DNA from 4 places in the Embleya sp. NPDC001921 genome. Region 1 is predicted to be linked to each of the others. Evidence: riboswitches for the same ligand, from Rfam matches in the RefSeq annotation. Region 1 holds a riboswitch; each other region holds the start of a gene.
The links. A riboswitch is a leader RNA that binds a small molecule or an ion and turns the genes downstream of it on or off. The one in region 1 is predicted to bind cobalamin.
Positions count from the first base shown of each region.

Region 2: linked by a shared signal. The riboswitch ahead of ACWCPW_RS02220 (ribonucleoside-diphosphate reductase subunit alpha) and the one ahead of ACWCPW_RS28690 (energy-coupling factor ABC transporter permease) in region 1 are both predicted to bind cobalamin.
Region 3: linked by a shared signal. The riboswitch ahead of metE (5-methyltetrahydropteroyltriglutamate--homocysteine S-methyltransferase) and the one ahead of ACWCPW_RS28690 (energy-coupling factor ABC transporter permease) in region 1 are both predicted to bind cobalamin.
Region 4: linked by a shared signal. The riboswitch ahead of ACWCPW_RS12070 (CoA-acylating methylmalonate-semialdehyde dehydrogenase) and the one ahead of ACWCPW_RS28690 (energy-coupling factor ABC transporter permease) in region 1 are both predicted to bind cobalamin.

Region 1 is NZ_JBSFEO010000027.1:79,516-84,132, reverse strand. It holds gene ACWCPW_RS28705 (energy-coupling factor ABC transporter ATP-binding protein) at 1-501, opposite strand, end outside; gene cbiQ (cobalt ECF transporter T component CbiQ) at 498-1,241, opposite strand; gene ACWCPW_RS28695 (energy-coupling factor ABC transporter substrate-binding protein) at 1,246-1,641, opposite strand; gene ACWCPW_RS28690 (energy-coupling factor ABC transporter permease) at 1,638-2,351, opposite strand; cobalamin riboswitch at 2,380-2,587, opposite strand; gene ACWCPW_RS28685 (RDD family protein) at 2,812-3,357, opposite strand; gene ACWCPW_RS28680 (class II aldolase/adducin family protein) at 3,504-4,358, opposite strand.
Region 2 is NZ_JBSFEO010000002.1:108,030-112,646, forward strand. It holds gene ACWCPW_RS02220 (ribonucleoside-diphosphate reductase subunit alpha) at 1-1,721, opposite strand, end outside; cobalamin riboswitch at 1,798-2,047, opposite strand; gene mug (G/U mismatch-specific DNA glycosylase) at 2,897-3,550, opposite strand; gene ACWCPW_RS02230 (GNAT family N-acetyltransferase) at 3,598-4,422, opposite strand; gene ACWCPW_RS02235 (MarR family winged helix-turn-helix transcriptional regulator) at 4,428-4,617, opposite strand, start outside.
Region 3 is NZ_JBSFEO010000003.1:173,761-178,377, forward strand. It holds gene ACWCPW_RS04225 (low temperature requirement protein A) at 1-1,024, shown strand, start outside; gene ACWCPW_RS04230 (signal peptidase I) at 1,067-1,438, shown strand; gene ACWCPW_RS04235 (flagellar hook-length control protein FliK) at 1,930-2,463, shown strand; cobalamin riboswitch at 2,684-2,904, shown strand; gene metE (5-methyltetrahydropteroyltriglutamate--homocysteine S-methyltransferase) at 3,061-4,617, shown strand, end outside.
Region 4 is NZ_JBSFEO010000008.1:147,448-152,064, forward strand. It holds gene ACWCPW_RS12065 (acyl-CoA dehydrogenase family protein) at 1-965, opposite strand, end outside; gene ACWCPW_RS12070 (CoA-acylating methylmalonate-semialdehyde dehydrogenase) at 970-2,469, opposite strand; cobalamin riboswitch at 2,672-2,841, opposite strand; gene ACWCPW_RS12075 (hypothetical protein) at 3,057-3,248, shown strand; gene ACWCPW_RS12080 (DUF1330 domain-containing protein) at 3,325-3,672, shown strand; gene ACWCPW_RS12085 (hypothetical protein) at 3,748-4,092, opposite strand; gene ACWCPW_RS12090 (iron chaperone) at 4,412-4,617, shown strand, end outside.

The DNA.
Region 1 (4,617 bases):
GGTCGGCTCGTCCAGCACCAGCACCTCGGGCCGCATCGCGATCGCGCCGGCGATGGCGACCCGCTTGCGCTGGCCGAAGGACAGCAGGTGCACGGGCCGCTCGGCCAGTTCGGTGATCCCGAGCGCGGCCAGTGCCTCGGCCACCCGCGAGCGCACCTCGACCGGGTCCAGATCCAGGTTGAGCGGCCCGAACGAGACGTCCTGGACCACCGACGCCGAGAAGAGCTGGTCGTCGGGATCCTGGACGACCAGCTGCACGGCCCGCCGCAGCGCGGTGAGCCCCTTGCGGTCGTGCCGAATCGGCACCTCGTGCAGTTCGACCCGCCCCGAGTCCGGTGTCAGGCCGCCGGTCAACAACCGCAGCAGCGTGGTCTTCCCGCTGCCGTTCGGCCCGAGCAGGGCCAGCGCGCGCCCGGCCGGAACGGACAGGGACAGCCCGCTCAACACGGCCGGCCCGTCCTCGTAGGCGTAGCCGATCTCTCGTACCCGCAACGGAATCACGGCACCACCGATACCAGGAGAAGGGTGGCGGCGACGACCGCCGCCACGACGAACAGGGAGCCCGCGACGAACGCCCGCGAGATGGGTACCTCGTCCACCAGCACCCGCAGGCGTCCGTCGTAGCCGCGCCCGGCCAGGCCCGCCTCCAGGCGCTGGGCGCGGGCGAACGCGTGCACGAAGACCGCCGAGCCGAGCCCGGCCACCGAGCGCCACCTGGCCCGTCGGGTGCGGTGGCCGAGCCGGCCGGCCTGGGCCTGGTTGATGCGCGTGGTCGTGTCGTAGAGCAGGAACAACATGCGGTACATCACCGCGGCCACGTCCACCACGGCGGCCGGCACGCCCACCCGGGTCAGCCTCGGCAGTACGTCCGACAGCGGTGTCGTGAACGCGAACAGCAGCATCGCCAGGGCCGCCGCGGTGGAGCGGGCGAGCAACTCGGCGGCGTGGCGCGGCCCGTCCGGGGCCCAGCCGACGCCGTCCGCGCCGATCGTGACGAGCAGGGCGAGCGCTCCGGTGGCGGCGAACCCGAGCGGCGCGCGGGCGGCCCGCCACAACCGCCGGGCGGGCACGCGCGCGAAGCCGAACGCGACGACCAGGACGGTCGCCGCGACCAGGACCGCGCCGGGCCACGGCGGCAGTGCCACCGCGCACCCGAGCAGCCCGAAGGAGAGCACGGCTTTGTCGGCCGGATGGCGGCGACGCCACGAACTCGCGTGCGCCGCCGCGTCGATCGGCAGCACGGGATCAGTGGCCCGGGACCGATGCCGGTGTCTGGTCCGGCGGTGTCGCCTCGGCGGCACGCGCCGAAGCGGTGGTCGGTTCGTCGGGCGTGTCCGATGCATCCGGCGCGAGCCGGCGGCGGGTGCGCTTGACCCCGAACATGTAGCCGACCACGCCCGCGCCGAGGGCGGCCTGCAACGCGAACAGGCCGGACTCGATCTCTCCGGACGGCGGTTCGTACAGCGGGCTGAACCACGGCTCGTAATCCGGGTCGTTCTCGGTGATCGCGGTCTCCGCCTGGGTGTCGGCGCCCGTGAACGGCTCGTCCTTGTGGTCGCCCATGCCGAACACCACGGGCAGCACCGCGAGCAGCACCACGGCCAGCACGATCAGCAGGTTGATCTTCGTGGAGCGCTTCACTTGGACTTCTCCTCCTCGCGCGCGATCCGCGCGTCCGTGACCACACCGAGCCGGACCAGATCGCCTCGGCTGGACTGCCGCAGCAAGCGCACGACCAGGACGGTCAGCAGACCCTCGCTGATCGCCAACGGGATCTGGGTGAGGGAGAAGATGCCGCCGAACTTGGCCAACGCGCCCGCGAATCCGCTGTCCGGGTCGGGGAAGGCCAGGGCCAACTGCACGCTGGTGACGCAGTACGTGCTCAGGTCCGCGACGAACGCGCCCACGAACACCGCGACATCCAGCGGTGTGGTGCCGCCGCGTCCGTCCAGGAGCGAACGGGCCAGCCGATACGCGCCGTAGCCGGCCCACGGGCCGACGATCGCCATGGAGAACACGTTCGCGCCGAGTGTGGTCAGCCCGCCGTGCGCGAGCAGCAGCGCCTGGAAGAGCAGGGTGATCGTGCCCAGTACGGCCATGATCGGCGGCCGGAACAGGATCGCGCCCAGGCCGGTGCCGGTGGGATGCGAGCAACTTCCGGTGACGGAAGGGATCTTCAGCGCGGACAGTACGAACGAGAACGCGCCGGACGCGCCGAGCAGCAGGGTGTTCTCGGGTTTGTCGCGGACCTCGCGGGTGAGCGCGCGGGCGCCGTGGACGACGAACGGGGCCGACGCGACGCCCCAGGCGGCTGCGTGTTCCCAGGGCAGATAGCCCTCTGCGATATGCATGAGGAAGGGTCCCTCTCCAACACCTCGTGGACGGACGATCGCCGTGGCCGGTCTCCTGGCTGACGGGTCGTACGTTCACGTCTCCGCCTTCCCGGGGCCGCGCGAGCGGTCCCAGTGGCTTCCCGCGGCGACGAATCAACGTTTCCGCGGGGTGGAGGAGAACTTCCCGATCACAGTGGCGAGGGCCGCGCCGGCATCGAACCGGCTTCCCGAGCACCACGGCGAGCCGACACTAGTGGTCGGATGGACATGGCGACAAGATGGCTTTTGCAAACCGTGCGCAAGACCACAATGCGGGCGGAGCGGTCGAGCAATTGCCGCATTCCGGAGCGTGATCGTCGACAGGTGCGGCTTGGTGCGGGACGGCGCGGCGCGATGCGGCGCAGGGCGGTGTGGGGCGGCGCGATGTGGGGCGGCGCGGCGGTGGCTCGGTGCGGCGTCGAGCCGCGCCGCGCGGTGCTCAGTGCAGGCCGGGTCCTCGGCCCCGGATCACCACGGTGCCCGCGACCCGGTCGCCGACCCGCTGGCGCCGCTCGCTGGTGAGCACCGCGGCCAGGCCGACCGCGCCGAGCGCGAACGCGTCGACGCACAGCAGCAGCCAGCGGATCCCGAGCTGACGTCGTCCCGCCCGCCCGCCGGACACGTCCACGACCCGGATGCCGAACATCTGCATGCCCCATGTGCGCCCGTCGTGCTCGGCGGGTCGCAACACCCAGTACCAGAACAGGATCGCCAGCGCGACCGTCAGCACACCGACGGTGATCGCCGCGGTCAGCGGGCCGCTGCGGATCGAGCCGTCGGGATGTGTGGGCAACAGGACGAACAGGAACATCGCGGCGCCGGGCAACAGCGCGGACGCGAGCACGTCCACCACGAACTGGCCGACCCGGCGCCACAACACCGAGGGGTCGACGGGGCTCGCGACCTCGGGCGGCCACACCCGGCTGCGCGGGCGGGCGGGCCGCGCCGAGCGGGCGAAGTGCCGCGGAAGGCTGCGTTCGTACATGCTGTTGTACTTTCCGCAACCGGGTGATTTGACTCCCGACGCGGCCGGATATCACCGAGATTGCGCCCGGTCGGCGGATCCGGGCCGCGGTCGGGGCCGGATCGCCCGGATCCGGCGCCGACCGCCGCGATCGCGTCGTCTGGCGATCAGGTCGTCATCGGGCCGTCCGCGCCGAACAGGTCCGGCTCGGAGCGGCTGATCACGTCGTACAGCGGCTTGTAGTTGATCCAGGCGACCGTGTCGTTGCCCAGTTGTTCCCGGGTCAGCCGCGCGTTCTCCGGTGTGATCGGCTTGAGTTCGCCGGCCGCCTGGGCGAGCAGTTGCACCTGGCAGGAGCGCTCCATGGTGATGAACCACCATGCCGCCGCGTCGACCGACTGCCCGACCGTGAGCAGGCCGTGGTTGCGCAGGATCAGCGCCTTCCGCGGGCCGAGCGTCTTGGCGATGCGGCGGCCCTCCTCGGCGTCGAGTACGACGCCCGCGTAGTCGTCGAACAGCTCGTGGTCCTCGTAGAACGGGCACACGTCCTGGGTGATCGGTTCGAGCCGGATGCCGAGCGCGGAGATCGCCCGCCCGTGCACGGAGTGGCTGTGCGCCGCCGCGACCACGTCGGGGCGGGCCGCGTGGATCTGCGAGTGGATCGCGAACGCGGCCTGGTTGACGTGGTATCGGCCCTCGACGACCTGTCCCTCGTGGTTGACCAGGATCAGGTCGTCCACGGTGATGTGCTTGAACGACATCCCGAACGGGTTGACCCAGAAGTGATCGGTGAGCTCCGGGTCACGCGCGGTGATGTGGCCGGCCACCCCCTCCTCGAAGCCGAACCGACCGAACAGCCGCAGCGCCGCGGTCAACCGCTCCTTGCGGTGCCGGCGCTCCTGTTCGACGGTCTCGAACGTGGGCGGCAGCGCGAAGCTCAGGTCGGCCGGGGACACCGGCTGCGGCGGGGTCGGCGGCCGGCCCTGCACGTCCTGGGCCTGCGGAGCATCGGTGCCGGACATGTGCGTCTCCTCGAACTCGACTCGGACTGGTGCCGGGACTGCGGATCCGGATCCGGATCCTGGCCCTTGTGCCGGGTCCGGTGCCGGGAGCCGGACGCGGACCAGGTCCGGGACCCGGGACGTGGGGACCGCGGCCGACGCTACCGGCGAGTCACTTCCCAGGACAGCCCCCGGCGGCCGGCCGTTCGTGCGAGGTCGCGGATTTTAGCGCCCGGACCGCCTCGGGGTCGGGTTTCCGGAAATTAATCGAATATTGCCC
Region 2 (4,617 bases), on a different contig from region 1:
CGCAGCGCGTCCCAGCGCTTGGTCTGGGTCGGGTACACGCCCTCCCACAGGTCCGGCTGGAGCCGGCCGCGCGCGGCGTGCGTCTCGGCGTAGGCCGGGTGCGGGCCGTGCACCTCGGCGAGCGCCGAGGAGGTCTCCAGCGCGGTCAGGTAGATCTCCTCGGAGATCAGCGTGGACAACTCGCGCGCCTCGACCGAGTCGAACGGCATGCCGAGCGTGAAGAACACGTCCTGCAGGCCCATCAGGCCCAGGCCCACCGGACGCCAGCGCGGGTTGGACGCGGCGGCCTGGTCGGTCGGGTAGTAGTTGATGTCGATCACGCGGTCCAGGAAGACCACCGCGGTGCGCACCGTCGCGCGCAGCTTGTCCCAGTCCATGCCCTGGCCGGCGATCACGTGCGCGCCGAGGTTGACCGAGCCGAGGTTGCACACGGCGGTCTCGCCGTCGCTGGTCACCTCGAGGATCTCGGTGCACAGGTTGGAAAGGTGCACCACGTTGCCGGGCTCCGCGGCCTGGTTGCAGGTGCGGTTGGCGGCGTCCTTGAAGGTCATCCAGCCGTTGCCGGTCTGCGCGAGGGTGCGCATCATCCGGGCGTAGAGGTCGCGCGCGGGCATCTGCCGGACGAACCGGCCGTCCCGCTCGGCGGCTTCGTACACCTTGTCGAACTCGGCGCCCCACAGGTCGGGCAGTTCGGGCAGCTCGTTCGGGTCGAACAGCGACCAGACGCCGTCCTCCTCGACCCGGCGCATGAACAGGTCCGGCACCCAGTTGGCCAGGTTGAGGTTGTGCGTGCGGCGCGCGTCCTCACCGGTGTTCTCGCGCAGTTCGAGGAACTCCAGGATGTCCGGGTGCCAGGTCTCCAGGTACACGCAGGCCGCGCCCTTGCGCCGACCGCCCTGGTTGACCGCGGCCACGGAGGAGTCGAGCGTCTTGAGCCACGGCACGATGCCGTTGGAGTGCCCGTTGGTGCCGCGGATCAGCGAGCCGCGCGAACGCACCCGCGACCAGGCCACGCCGATGCCGCCGGCGAACTTCGACAGTCGGGCGATCCGCCCGTACATGTCGTAGATCGACTCCAGTTCGTCCTTGGGCGAGTCGAGCAGGTAGCACGAGGACATCTGGGTGTGCACGGTGCCGGAGTTGAACAACGTCGGCGAGCTGGGCAGGTAGGCGAGCGAGGACATCAGCCGGTAGAAGCCGATCGCCTCGCCGGGCTCCTGGGCCAGGCCGCACGCCACGCGCAGCAGGAAGTGCTGCGGGGTCTCGACCACCTTGCGCGACACCGGGTGGCGCAGCAGGTAGCGGTCGTACACGGTGCGCAGGCCGAAGTACTCGAACCGCCGGTCGCCGTCGACGTCCACGGCGGCGTCCAGGTCGGCGGCGTGCTCAGCGACGAACGCCGCGGTCTCCGCGCCGATGATGCCCTCGCGCCGGCCGAGCGCGATGCCGGCGCTGAACGAGGTGACCCCGGCGTCGAGCGCCTCGTCCGCGATCCGGCCGGCGAGCAGGCGCGCGGCGAGCCGCGAGTAGGCGGGCTCCTCGGCGATCAACTCGGCGGCGGTACGCACCGCCAGGTCCGCGGCCGCACCCTTGTCCGCGCCCTCGTTGAGACCCGCGACGACCCGGCGGACGACCCGATCCGGATCGACCTCCGGCAGATCGCGCGCCTGGGTGCGCACCAGGGTAGCCAGTTGGTCCTCGGGGCTTTCGTCGATCCGCATCCGGGTCGCGCCCACGCTGTCCACAACGGTCACGTGCTCTCTCCTCGCGAGCTCGTACGTACAGTGACCCCGCGCCCGAAGGCACGGACAGCCGGCAGGTATTCGGACTCGCGGGCATGCCGGGGCGCCACCGGGCACGATGTGCTCGGCGGGCCGCGGAGTTCCCCGTGGTCGTCGGTCGCAGAACCCCTCTCGGCGTTCGGCGCTCCAGGACGACATTCGTTCCCGCTTACCGCTGCGGGGGCAGTCCCGGCTTCACACCGGGTTCCCTCTTGCGTCGCCCTCCCGTTTGACCGGAACGGCGAACCAGCTGCGTCGCAGAGCATATATGTAGTGGCGGGGTGGTCGTCGCACCCCCAGGTGTTGTGTCGTGTCGCGATTCCCGACGTACCACGATTTCGACCGGGACGGGCCCACGCCCGGCGGCGCGGCCGTCCACACCGGGTGTCGCGGCGCCTCCCGGGGCCGCGTGGAACCCTCTCCTCCCGGCGTACGCCCGGCATGACGGTACCCGTGCGCGGGCCGCCGAACGGCTCCACGACACGCCGGCGTTGTGCGCGTCGCGCGTCGCCGGGCGCGTGTCGAACGCGGTGTCCGGGCGTCGGGAAAACGGGCCTTCGCGGGGCGGCCGCAGGGGCGGAGGCGAGGCGCGGGGGCGTACGGTCGGCCGCGGGACGTGCCGGGCGGGTACGGCGTCCCGCGGGCGTGTCGGCGGGGCTGGGGGCACGGCCGAGTCGGCGGGTGCCTCCGGCGGCCGGTGCGGGCGACCTCGGAGGTGGTTTCGTCGGCGTCCTCGGGGACGTCCTCAGGGACGTCCGGTGCGGGGGCCGGACCCCGGCGGGCGCGCGTGTCGTGCCGGGCGGTCGTGGGGTCGGTCCGGCGACCGGGGTACCTCCCGGCCCGAGTCGCGCCACTCCGCGACCAACGCCTCGTACACGGGTGTCTCGAACGTCTCGGTGGGCCACGGCCCGAACGGGGCCCGCAGGATCTCCATGCCGACCCAACCGCGCGAGGGAGCGCGAAGTAACCACCAACCGGGTGATGCCACTCGGTCGATGGACGAATCGACTCGGATACAGGCGCGCGGACCGACCCGGCCGCGCCCGGGGCGGTCGGGGGTCTTCGGGCCGGATCCGGGCCGCTTTCGAACCACTTTCGAGCCGGGCGCCCCCGGGTCAGGTGGTTTCGGTCCCGGTGGCTTCGGTCCTGGTGGCTTCGGTCCTGGTGCTTTCGGTCCCGGCGGCTTCGGTTTGCGCCGTTTCCGGTCGGGTGCTTTCGATATGTGCCGCCGCGCGCAGTTCGGCGAACGCCTCGCCGAGTGCCGCCGCCGTCCAGTGCGCGTTCAGGCCGCTCGGGTTCGGCAGCACCCAGATCCGGGTGTCGCCGATGGTCTCGGCCTGCCGACCGACCACCGCCTTGGGCCGGCCGAAACCGGTCCGGTACGCGCCGATACCCAGCACGGCGAGCCAGTCCGGCCGGTACCGGCGCACCTTGGCGGTGAGCGCCGCGCCGCCTGCGACGTACTCGTTTCGGCTCAACTCGTCCGCGCGGGCGGTGGTACGGGCCACCACGTTGGTGATGCCGAGGCCGAGCGCGGTCAACGCGTCCTGCTCGGCGGGCGCGAGCAGGCGGGGCGTGAACCCCGAGGCGTACAGCGCGGGCCAGAACCGGTTGCCGGGGCGGGCGAAGTGCCGTCCGGTCGCGCCGGACCACAGGCCAGGGTTGATCCCGCAGAACAACACCCGCAGGTTCGGTCCGATCACGTCGGGGATGGTCCGGCCGTGCGCGGCGGCCAGCTCGGCGGCGGTGGGATTGCGTCCGGGCGGGATCGGCAGCACGACGGGCTTCGCGGGCGGTCCGGGCTGTGCCGGGGCGCTCACGGCGCCTCCGCGATCAGCGCCGTCCCCACCGACCGGAAGCCGAGCCGGTCGTAGACGCGTGCCACGTCCTGGTCGCCGGCCGACAGGAACACCGTCTCGCTCCCGTCGGCGAGCGCGTGCCGGGCCAGCTCCCAGGTCACCGCCGCCGCGAGGCCGCCGCGTCGGGCCGCCGGGAGGGTGGCCACACCGACGATCTCGGTCGTGCCGTAAAGGTGTTGATAACTGCCCACGCACAGCGGCCCGGACGGGCCGTACGCGGCGAACATCACCGTCTCGCCGGTGCGCAGGCGCTCGTTGAGGTAGGACAGCAGGCCCGGGTCCTGGCCGAGCGCGGCGGTGTCCCGCTCGGTCGGCCCGTCGGTCCCGGACGCGGTGCCCGGATTCGCGAAGCCGACCGCCGCGACGCTGTGCACGATCGCCAGGTCGGTCGCGTCCGCCCGGATCCGACGCACCGACACCAAGTCGGGCAGGGCCGGGCGTTCGGCCGGTTGCTCGTCCGGGTCGAGCACCATCAACGGGTGCTCGTGGACGTGCAGTTCGGCCTCGATCGCGGCCGCGCGCAGCGCCGGGGTGGTCTCGTCGACCCATTCGAACGTCTCGGGCACTTTCAACTCTCTCTGCCGCGCCCGCACCGCGCGGACGTCCGCGACGGTGGGCTCGACGGAGCTGCCGAGCGTGGGTCGTGCGTAGAAGGGCCATCCGTGGCCCTCGCGAATGAACAGGGTCAGCGCGCCGATCGTTTCCGTACGGGTGGCCCGGCGAGCCACCGCGTCGTAGAACATCTCCAAGTGGGCGCGCGCCTCTGCGGCGGACTTCGGCATGCGGGTCAGTGTGACACGACCGCCGGCACCGATACCGGCCGGTGCGCCAACCCGGCCTTCAGCCGCGCGAGCAGCTCGGACAGCGTCCGGGCGTCCTCGTCGGACCAGTCGTCGAGGCGCTCGGCGATCACCGTCAGGCGGTCGTCGGTGGCCCGGTCGACCACCGCGCGACCCTCCGGAGTGAGGCCGAGCAGG
Region 3 (4,617 bases), on a different contig from region 1:
CTGGACCGGGCTGCTCCAGGGCATGTTGCCGCTGGCGGCGATGTGGTGGATGTTCGGCGCGTTCAGTTGGTTGACCAACGCGGTCCGCCCCGACGCGACGGTGGTTCGGTTGCTGCTGGCGCTCACGATGACCTCGTTCTTCGTGATGGGCCTGGACCTTCCGTACGCGTTCGACCCGGACGGCTGGGCGTTCGGCCTCGCGTTCCTGGTCGCCGTCGGGATGCACGTCGCGCTGTTCCTGACCGCGTCCGAACCCTCGGCCCGCTCCGGGATCTTGCGCCTCGCGCCGTTCAACGCGGCGGGCGGCCTGCTGATCCTGGTCGCGCCACACCTGCCGGACGCCGGCACCTGGGTGTGCTGGGCGGCCGCCGTGGCGGTGCTGTACCTGTCGATGGTGATCGGTCGGGTCCGCGGCTTCGTGGTCGAACCGCATCACTTCGTCGAGCGGCACGGTCTGATCATCCTGATCGTGCTCGGCGAATCGGTCGTGGCCGTCGGCATCGGCGCCGGTGGTCGGCCGGTCGACTGGAAGCTCGCGGGGGGCATCCTGCTCGGCATCGCGGTCGCGACCGGCATCTGGTGGTCCTACTTCGGCAGCGACGACGAGCGCACCGTGCGCGCCATGTCGGAGGCATCGGTCGAGCGCCGACAGATGCTCGGCTATGTGGCGTTCGGCCTGGCCCACGCGGTGATGATCGCGGGCATCGTGCTGATCGCGGCGGGCATCTCGGACGCCATCCACCACCTGGGCACCGACACGAACCGCTGGTGGCTGGGCACCGGCGTGGCCACCTTCCTGGTGGGTCACGCGTGGCACCGCTACGTGCTGGCCACCGGCCCGGTCGAGGGACGCATCGTCACCGCGGTGGTGGCGGTGCCACTCGTCGCCTCCGTCGCGAGCACGGGCTGGGCGGTACTCGCGGTCACCACGGTGCTCCTCGCGCTCATGACCGTGTCCGACCACCTCCGTCAGGTCCGCGCGGCGGAGGAGCCGGACGCGCGGCAGGTGACCGCGGCTGCCTGACCCCTCATGGCCGGGGAGCCTGCTCTGCTAGCGTCCCCGGCCATGAACGACAGCGTGTACGTGGGCAACGCGGGCCCGGACGCGGCGCTGGACCGGGGTTGGCTGCTCGGCCATTTCAAGGACGTCGGCGATCCCCGGCACAGCGAGGCGGTGGAGATCAAGTGGGGCGTGCACCCGCCCGGCGACGCACGCGCCGAGTGGGTGACCGGTGAGGCGCGGACCGCGCTGCTGATCCTGATCAGCGGCCGGTTCCGGGTCGAACTGCCGGGCCGCAGCGTGTTGTTGGCGAAGCAGGGCGACTACGTGGTGTGGGGTCGCGGGGTCGACCACTCCTGGGCGGCCGAGGAGGAGTCGGTGGTGCTCACGGTGCGGTGGCCGTCCGTGCCGGGGTATCGGGTGGGCGAACCCACCTGAGCGGCGGCGCGAGCGCCGCCATCGCGGCCCGCCTCCGCGGCCCCCACCGCGCCGACCACCGTGTCGGCCGGCCTCCCGGGCGGTGCCTCCCCGGGCGGCGCCTCCCGGGCGGTGACGAACGGCACCGCGGATTGCTCGGGTGACCCGTTGTACGACGGGCAGCTCATCTCATACGCTCCGCAAGCCGACTCCGTCCGGGTCGGCGACATAACCGCATAGTTCGCAATCCAGGGGAAGCCGGTCGAAATCCGGCGCTGACCCGCAACCGTAGGCGGTGGCCGACAGGCCGCCGCGAGTCGGAATGCCTGGGTTCGAACGAGATGAAGGCTCCAGCGGTCGTGGACTGCACGCTGAAGCCCGGATTTCACGTCCGGCGGTGTCCCGTCGGCGCGATGCCGGGGGTCGGCGGTCCTGTGAGGAACATCGCTCGGCCCGGTCGGCATCGGTTCCGCCGCTCGTGCCGACGCCCGTCGCACGAAGGGAATCCGCACGTGAAATCTGTGGGGAACAAGGCTCGAATAGGCCGGTTGGTCGGGGCACTCGCCCTGCTCCTGCTGCCCGCTACCGCCCAGATCACCGTGAGCGCACCCGCCGCCTACGCCATCGACCCCACCAAGGGCTCCGCCGGCGTCTGCCCGGACGCCAACGGGGTGACCGTGATCGTCGACTTCCAGGAACTCGGCGGCGCCACGCTCACCCGCTGCGCGCCCGGCGATCAGGCCACCGGTCTGGCCGCGCTCAAGAACGCCGGCTTCCGGATCCAGGGCACGAACCGGTGGGGCGAGGCATTCATCTGCCGGATCGAGGGCAAGCCCGGCACGGACACCGAGCCCTGCGTCAACACCCCGCCGGCGTCCGCGTATTGGTCGTACTGGCACGCGCCGAACAACGGCACCTGGACCTACAGCTCGTGGGGCGCGACCAACCGCAAGCCCCCGCTGGGCAGCTTCGAGGGCTGGTCCTTCTCCAAGGACAAGACCTCCACCACCAACCCGCCCCCGCGCGTGGCCCCCACCCGCCCGTAGCGCCGGCCCGACGTCGGATCCGAAGCGATCCCGTCCTCGGCTCCGCAACCATGCTCGTTCCGCCGGGTCACCGCCGCCGCGCTTGACCCGGTCGGGACGAACGCCGCGAACGGACCGCGCACGCCTGCCCGATCGGCGCAGGCGCCGGCATCCGCGTCTCGCGTACGTCCTTTCACCGTCCACCGAGTGGACTCGCGTCCCGGAGCCGCCCGTCGCCGGCTAAGCTGACGGACGCAGTCGGTTCGCCCTGCCCGCCAGGCAGGCGCGTCGCAAGAGGGAACCCGGTGTGAATCCGGGACTGCCCCGCAGCGGTGAGTGGGAACGACCGCCGTCAACAGCACTGGGCCCGAATCGGGCCCGGGAAGCGACGGCCAGTAGGAGTCCGCCCTTTCGGTGGACGCGCCCACGAGTCCGAAGACCTGCCACTGCCCGTGCGCCGATGAGGCGCGCGGTGATCTCGGTGACCTCGTGGGCGGGTCGGCGGACAACCCGGTGGCACACGTGCGCGACAGCGCCGAAACGGCCCCGCGGCTTGCCAACCCTTCGCGCCCTCGATCCGTCCCGGGATTCCGGAGACAACTCGCGAAGGAGAGTTCCGTGACCACCAAGTCCGCAGCCGCGGCAACCCGCGCCACCGTGTACGGCTACCCCCGACAGGGCCCGCGCCGGGAGTTGAAGAAGGCCATCGAGGGCTACTGGGCCGGTCGGGTCACCGCCGACGGGCTTCGCGACACCGCCGCCGAACTGCGCCGCGCCAACCGCGGTCGGCTCGCCGATGCCGGCGTGCACGAGGTGCCCACCGGCGACTTCTCGCTGTACGACCACGTCCTGGACACCACCGTGATGGTCGGCGCGATCCCGCCCCGCCACCGTGCGGCCGTCGAAGTCGACGCCCTGGACGGCTACTTCGCGATGGCCCGCGGCACCCAGGAGGTGGCGCCGCTGGAGATGACCAAGTGGTTCGACACGAACTACCACTACCTGGTCCCCGAACTCGGCCCCGACACCGTGTTCTCCGCGAACTCCGTCAAGCAGGTCGCCGAGTTCGAGGAGGCCGTCGCACAGGGCCTGACCGCGCGTCCCGTACTGGTCGGCCCGATCACCTACCTCCTGCTCGCCAAGCCCGCGCCCGGGGTCGCGGCCGACTTCCAGCCGCTGACCCTGTTGGACCGACTGTTGCCGGTGTACGCCGAGGTGCTCGCCGATCTGCGCGCGGCCGGTGCCGAGTGGGTGCAACTGGACGAACCCGCGCTGGTCCAGGACCGCAGCTTCGCCGAACTCAACGCCATCGCACGTGCCTACCGCGACCTCGGCGCGCTCACCGACCGGCCCAGGCTGCTGGTCGCCTCGTACTTCGACCGTCTCGGCGAGGCGTTGCCGATCCTGGCCAAGGCGCCGATCGAAGGGCTCGCCCTCGACTTCACCGGAGCCGCGTTCGCCAACCTGGACGCCCTGGCCGCCGTCGGCGGACTGCCCGGCAAGCGCCTGGTCGCCGGCGTCGTCGACGGGCGCAACGTGTGGATCAACGACCTCGGCAGGTCGCTGGCCACCCTGGGCACCCTGCTGGGCCTGGCCGAGCGCGTCGACGTGGCCGCGTCCTGCTCCCTGCTGCACGTGCCCCTGGACGCCGGCGACGAGCGCGACATCGACCCGCAGATCTCCCGATGGCTGGCCTTCGCCCGGCAAAAGACCGAGGAGATCGTCACGTTGGCCCGCGGCCTGGGCCAGGGTACGGACACCATCGCGACCCACCTCGCCGCCAACCGGGCCGACCTGGCCGCGCGCAAGGCCTCCGCGCTGACCCACGATCCCGCCGTACGCGCCCGCGCCGCCGCGGTCACCGACGCGGACGGCCGGCGCAGCCTGCCCTACGCCGAGCGCGCCGCGACCCAACGCGCGCACCTGGGGCTGCCGTTGCTGCCCACGACCACCATCGGCTCCTTCCCGCAGACCGGCGAACTGCGCACCGCCCGCGCCGATCTGCGCGCCGGACGCATCGACGACGTGGGCTACGAGGAACGTGTCGAGAGCGAGATCCGCGACGTGATCTCCTTCCAGGAGAGGGCCGGGATCGACGTCCTGGTGCACGGCGAGGCCGAACGCAACGACATGGTGCAGTACTTCGCCGAACAGCTCACCGGATACGTGGCCACC
Region 4 (4,617 bases), on a different contig from region 1:
GTGGCGAACCGCTTGGCCATCGCGCACAGTTGCGGCGCGGTGGGATCGCCCTGGTCCAGGCAGGACGCCGCGTGCCGTACCAGCGTGCGTGCGGCTTCCAACTCGGTCGCCATGTCCGCGAGTTCGAACCGCAATGCCTGGGCGTCGATCAGCTTGGCGCCGAATGCCTCCCGATCGGTGAGATGGGCCACGGCGGCGTCCAGGGCCGCCCGAGCGCCGCCCAGCGAGCAGGCGGCGATACCGATCCGGCCGCCGTCGAGGCCGCCCATCGCCATGCGGAAGCCGTCGCCCTCGGCGCCCAGCCGGTGGGAGACCGGCACGCGCACGCCGTCCAGGACCACCTGGCGGGTGGGCTGGGCGTTCCAGCCCATCTTCAACTCGTTCGCGCCGAAGGACAGCCCGGGGGAGTCGGCCTCCACGACGAACGCGGAGATCCCGTCGGCGCCGTCCCCGCCGGTGCGCGCCATCACCGCGTACACCGCCGAGGACCCGGCGCCGGAGATGAACTGCTTCACCCCGTGCAGGACATAGTCGTCCCCGTCGCGCACCGCGCGCGTGCGCAGCGCGGCGGCGTCGGACCCCGCGCCCGGTTCGGTCAGGCAGTAGCTGGCCAGACCGCGCATCGCGCACAGGTCCGGGAGCCACCTGTGGCGCTGTTCGGGGGTGCCGTGGCGGTCGATCATCCAGGCGACCATGTTGTGGATGGAGTAGTAGGCGGCGATGCTCGGGCAGCCGCCGGCCAACGCCTCGTAGATCAGCACGGCGTCGAGTCGGCTCAGACCCGAACCGCCCGCGTCCTCACGGACGTTGATGCCGCCGAGCCCGAGGTCGGCGCCCTTGCGCAGGACATCGACCGGGAAGTGCTTGGTGCGGTCCCACTCGATCGCCTGCGGGGCCAGGTGCTCGCGGGCGAAGTCCCGCGTCGTCTCGACGATCGCGTGCTGATCCTCGGTGAGGGTCGTCATCGGGTCAGCCCATCGTGGGGATGGTGAAACTCGCGGACTCGCGTGCACCGGAGAACCAGCGCGAGGTGATCGTCTTGGTCCGGGTGTAGAAGCGGATCGAGTCGGGTCCGTGCTGGTTGAGGTCGCCGAATCCGGACCGCTTCCACCCGCCGAACGTGTGATAGGCCACCGGCACCGGGATCGGCACGTTGACGCCGACCATGCCGGTGTTCACCCGGCGACCGAAGTCGCGGGCGGTGTCGCCGTCGCGGGTGAAGATCGCCACGCCGTTGCCGTACTCGTGCTCGCTCGCCAGTCGCAGCGCGTCCTCGTAGTCGGCCGCGCGCAGCACCGACAGGACCGGACCGAAGATCTCCTCGCGGTACACCCGCATCGAGGGCGTGACGTGGTCGAACAGGGACGCGCCGACGAAGTAGCCGTCCTCGTGGCCGGGGACGCGCACGTCACGGCCGTCGACGAGCAGCTTCGCGCCCTCTCGCACGCCGATGTCCAGGTAGTCGTGGACCCGAGCGAGCGCGTCCCGACCCACCAACGGGCCGAAGTCGGCGTCGCGGTCGTGGGAGGGGCCCACCCGCAGCGTGGCGATGCGCTCGACGAGCTTGGCCACCAGCGCGTCCGCGGTCTCCGCGCCGACCGGAACCGCCACGGAGATCGCCATGCAGCGCTCGCCCGCGGAACCGTATCCGGCGCCGATCAGGGCTTCGACGACCTGGTCGAGGTCCGCGTCCGGCATCACGATCAGATGGTTCTTGGCGCCGCCGAAGCACTGGGCACGCTTGCCGCGCGCGGTGGCCGAGGTGTACACGTACTCGGCGATCGCGGTCGAGCCGACGAAGCCCAGCGCCTGGACGCGCGGGTCCTCCAGCAGCGTGTCGACCGACTCCTTGCCGCCGTTGACCACGTTCAGCACACCCGGCGGCAGCCCCGCCTCGAGGAAGAGCTCGGCCAGGCGCAGCGGCACCGAAGGGTCGCGCTCGGACGGCTTGAGGACGAACGCGTTGCCGCACGCGATGGCGGGGGCGATCTTCCACAGCGGGATCATCGCGGGGAAGTTGAACGGGGTGATGCCGGCGACCACACCGAGCGGCTGGCGCAGCGAGTGCACGTCGATACCGGTACCCGCGTTGTCGGTGAACTCGCCCTTGAGCAGGTGCGGGATACCGACGGCGAACTCCACCACCTCCAGGCCGCGTTGCAGGTCGCCGTGGGCGTCGGCGATGGTCTTGCCGTGCTCGGCCGACAGCAGCTCGGCCAGCGAATCGCGTTCGGGCTCGACCAGTTGCAGGAATCGGGACAACACCCGGGCGCGCTTTTGGGGGTTCCAGGCGGCCCACGCCGGTTGTGCCTGCTCGGCATCGGCGATCGCCGCCAGCGTGTCGGCACGGTCGGCCAGCGGAACGCGCGCCTGCACGCGTCCGGTGTTGGGGTCGTACACGTCGCCGAACGCGCCGGACGCGCCGTGGACGTGCCTGCCGCCGATGAAGTGGGAAAGCTCGCGGACCATGAACGACCTGTCTCTCGTCAGGTGCGGTCCGGAGGCGGGGCAATGACCCGACCACGGCAACCGCCGCTTCGGGGCGCGGGGTTGCCGAGGTCGGGTGGCACGTGCGGGTGGTCAGGCGAGCCCGACGACCTCGACGTTCGCAAGATCGTCCGGGGCGAGTGCGCAGACCGGCGTCATGCGTGTTTGCTCCATCCTCGTGGACAACACGGATATACCCGCGGCCGGTATCCTGACTTCCGGATCGACATACGCCGCCCGCCTTCCCGGCTTTCGCCAGTGGCGTGGTGCCTCGGCAGCGCACTCCCCGGTCACAGTGGCGGGACCGTGCCGGATTCACACCGACTTCCCTGCACCGCGGACCTTGTAGTTCAAGACGATATAGTCGGACGTCCTACTAAGTCCAGCGGTGATCGGGCTTGATCGCGTGGGTGACCACCTTCGTCCGAGTACTGATGCGTGACTGATTCCGGGTCGGTTGTTCGTCCGTAACGTTTTGACCTGCGGAAAGCACGACAGGAACCGCGCAGGTCAAAGCACTGGAACCCGTCGGGTACGCCCGGCGGATCGACCCGGGAAGGACGGACGCCATGAGCGGCGCCATCGACTACACCGCTGCCGTCGAGAACTACCCGGCCGGCTGGAAGGCCTGTGACGCGCCGGCCGCCGCGGCCCGGAACCGGTCGACGCGTGCCCGCATACCGCGGGTCCGGGCGGTGCTCTCCCCTTCCCGGGTCCGCGTCGCCCTGAACCCGAACGCCCATGCCGCCCGGGCCGCCTGACGACCCGTCGGCCCGGCAGCGGACCCGAGGCAACGCCAATTCGTCCGGTGGACCCGATCGACCGAGAGGTTAAGACATGCCCGCGTACGTCATCGCCAACCTGCGGGACGCCGCCCCGCACCCCGAGATCGCCGACTACATCGAGCAACTCCCCGGCACCTTCGCGCCGTACGGCGGCCGCTACCTCGTGCACGTCACGCAGCACGAGGTATTGGAGGGGGGTTGGGTCGGGAACGTCGTGATGATCGGCTTTCCCGGGATCGCCGAGGCGCGGGCCTGGTGGGATTCGCCCGCGTACCGGATGATCGCGCCGCTGCGCTCGCGGCACATCGAGGGCGACATCATCCTGATCGAGGGCGTGCCCGAGGGCTACGACCCGAGCGGCGCCGTACAGGCGCTGCGCGAGGCCCTTCGCGCCGAGTAGCGCTCGGGCTCGGCCCGGGTTCAGCCAGGGCTCGGCCCGGGTTCAGCCAGGGTTCGGCCCGGGTTCGGCCCGGGTTCAGCCCGAGCCCAGAGCGTCCGCCGCCCTGGTCAGGTCCGCGGCGATGTCGTCCCAGTCCGGTCCGTGCAGCCACAGGTTCTCGGCGGCCTCGCGCATCAGCGCGGGCTCGTCCGGTCGTTGCAGGAGCACGAGCCGGTAGGACAGGTTGCGGATCCAGACCGGCAGGCGGCCGTCGACCAGGTGTGGGGACAACTCGCGCAACATGGCGAGAATCGAATCCGCGTCGGCGAAGGTCAGCTCCTCGACGAAGGAGGACTCCCGGTGTTCGAGGTCGCACGGCGGCGTGGGTCGGTACTCGTCTCCGTAAAGGCAGCGTGCGTGCTCCGTCGGGCTGCTGTGCATGTCCCGGAGCCTACGACACCACGACAACCCACCCGCGCCGTGCCACCCGAACCGTGCCGTTCGCGGCGTCGAGCTCAAAGGTCGACGACGAGTCGAGCCGAATGGGAGCGCGACCCCGCGAAGACCCTCGGCCGGCACGGGCCGTACCGCCGACGGGCCTTCGGTCGGCGCCGACGCCCGGACGACGTCGCGGGCGAACGGCAGCCCCGGGGACACCCCGGCCCGTCCGCGCGATAGGTACTGGTCGCTGCCGTGGCGCCGGGATAAGGTCCCATTTCAAGATCGTTCACAGCATGATCATCGACGGGGGAGGTCTGTCATGGGCAACGACGACAGCGGCACGTACGAGGGTTTCACGGCCGAGGAGCGGGCCGCGATGAAGGAGCACGCCAAGGAGGGGAAGGCCGCCGCGCGCCGCGGTTCGCGCGCGGACAAGGCGGCGGAGGCGGAGCGGGACGTACTCGCGAAGATCGCCGAGATGCAGGACTCGGACCGGGTCATGGCCGAGCGCGTGCACGCCGTCAT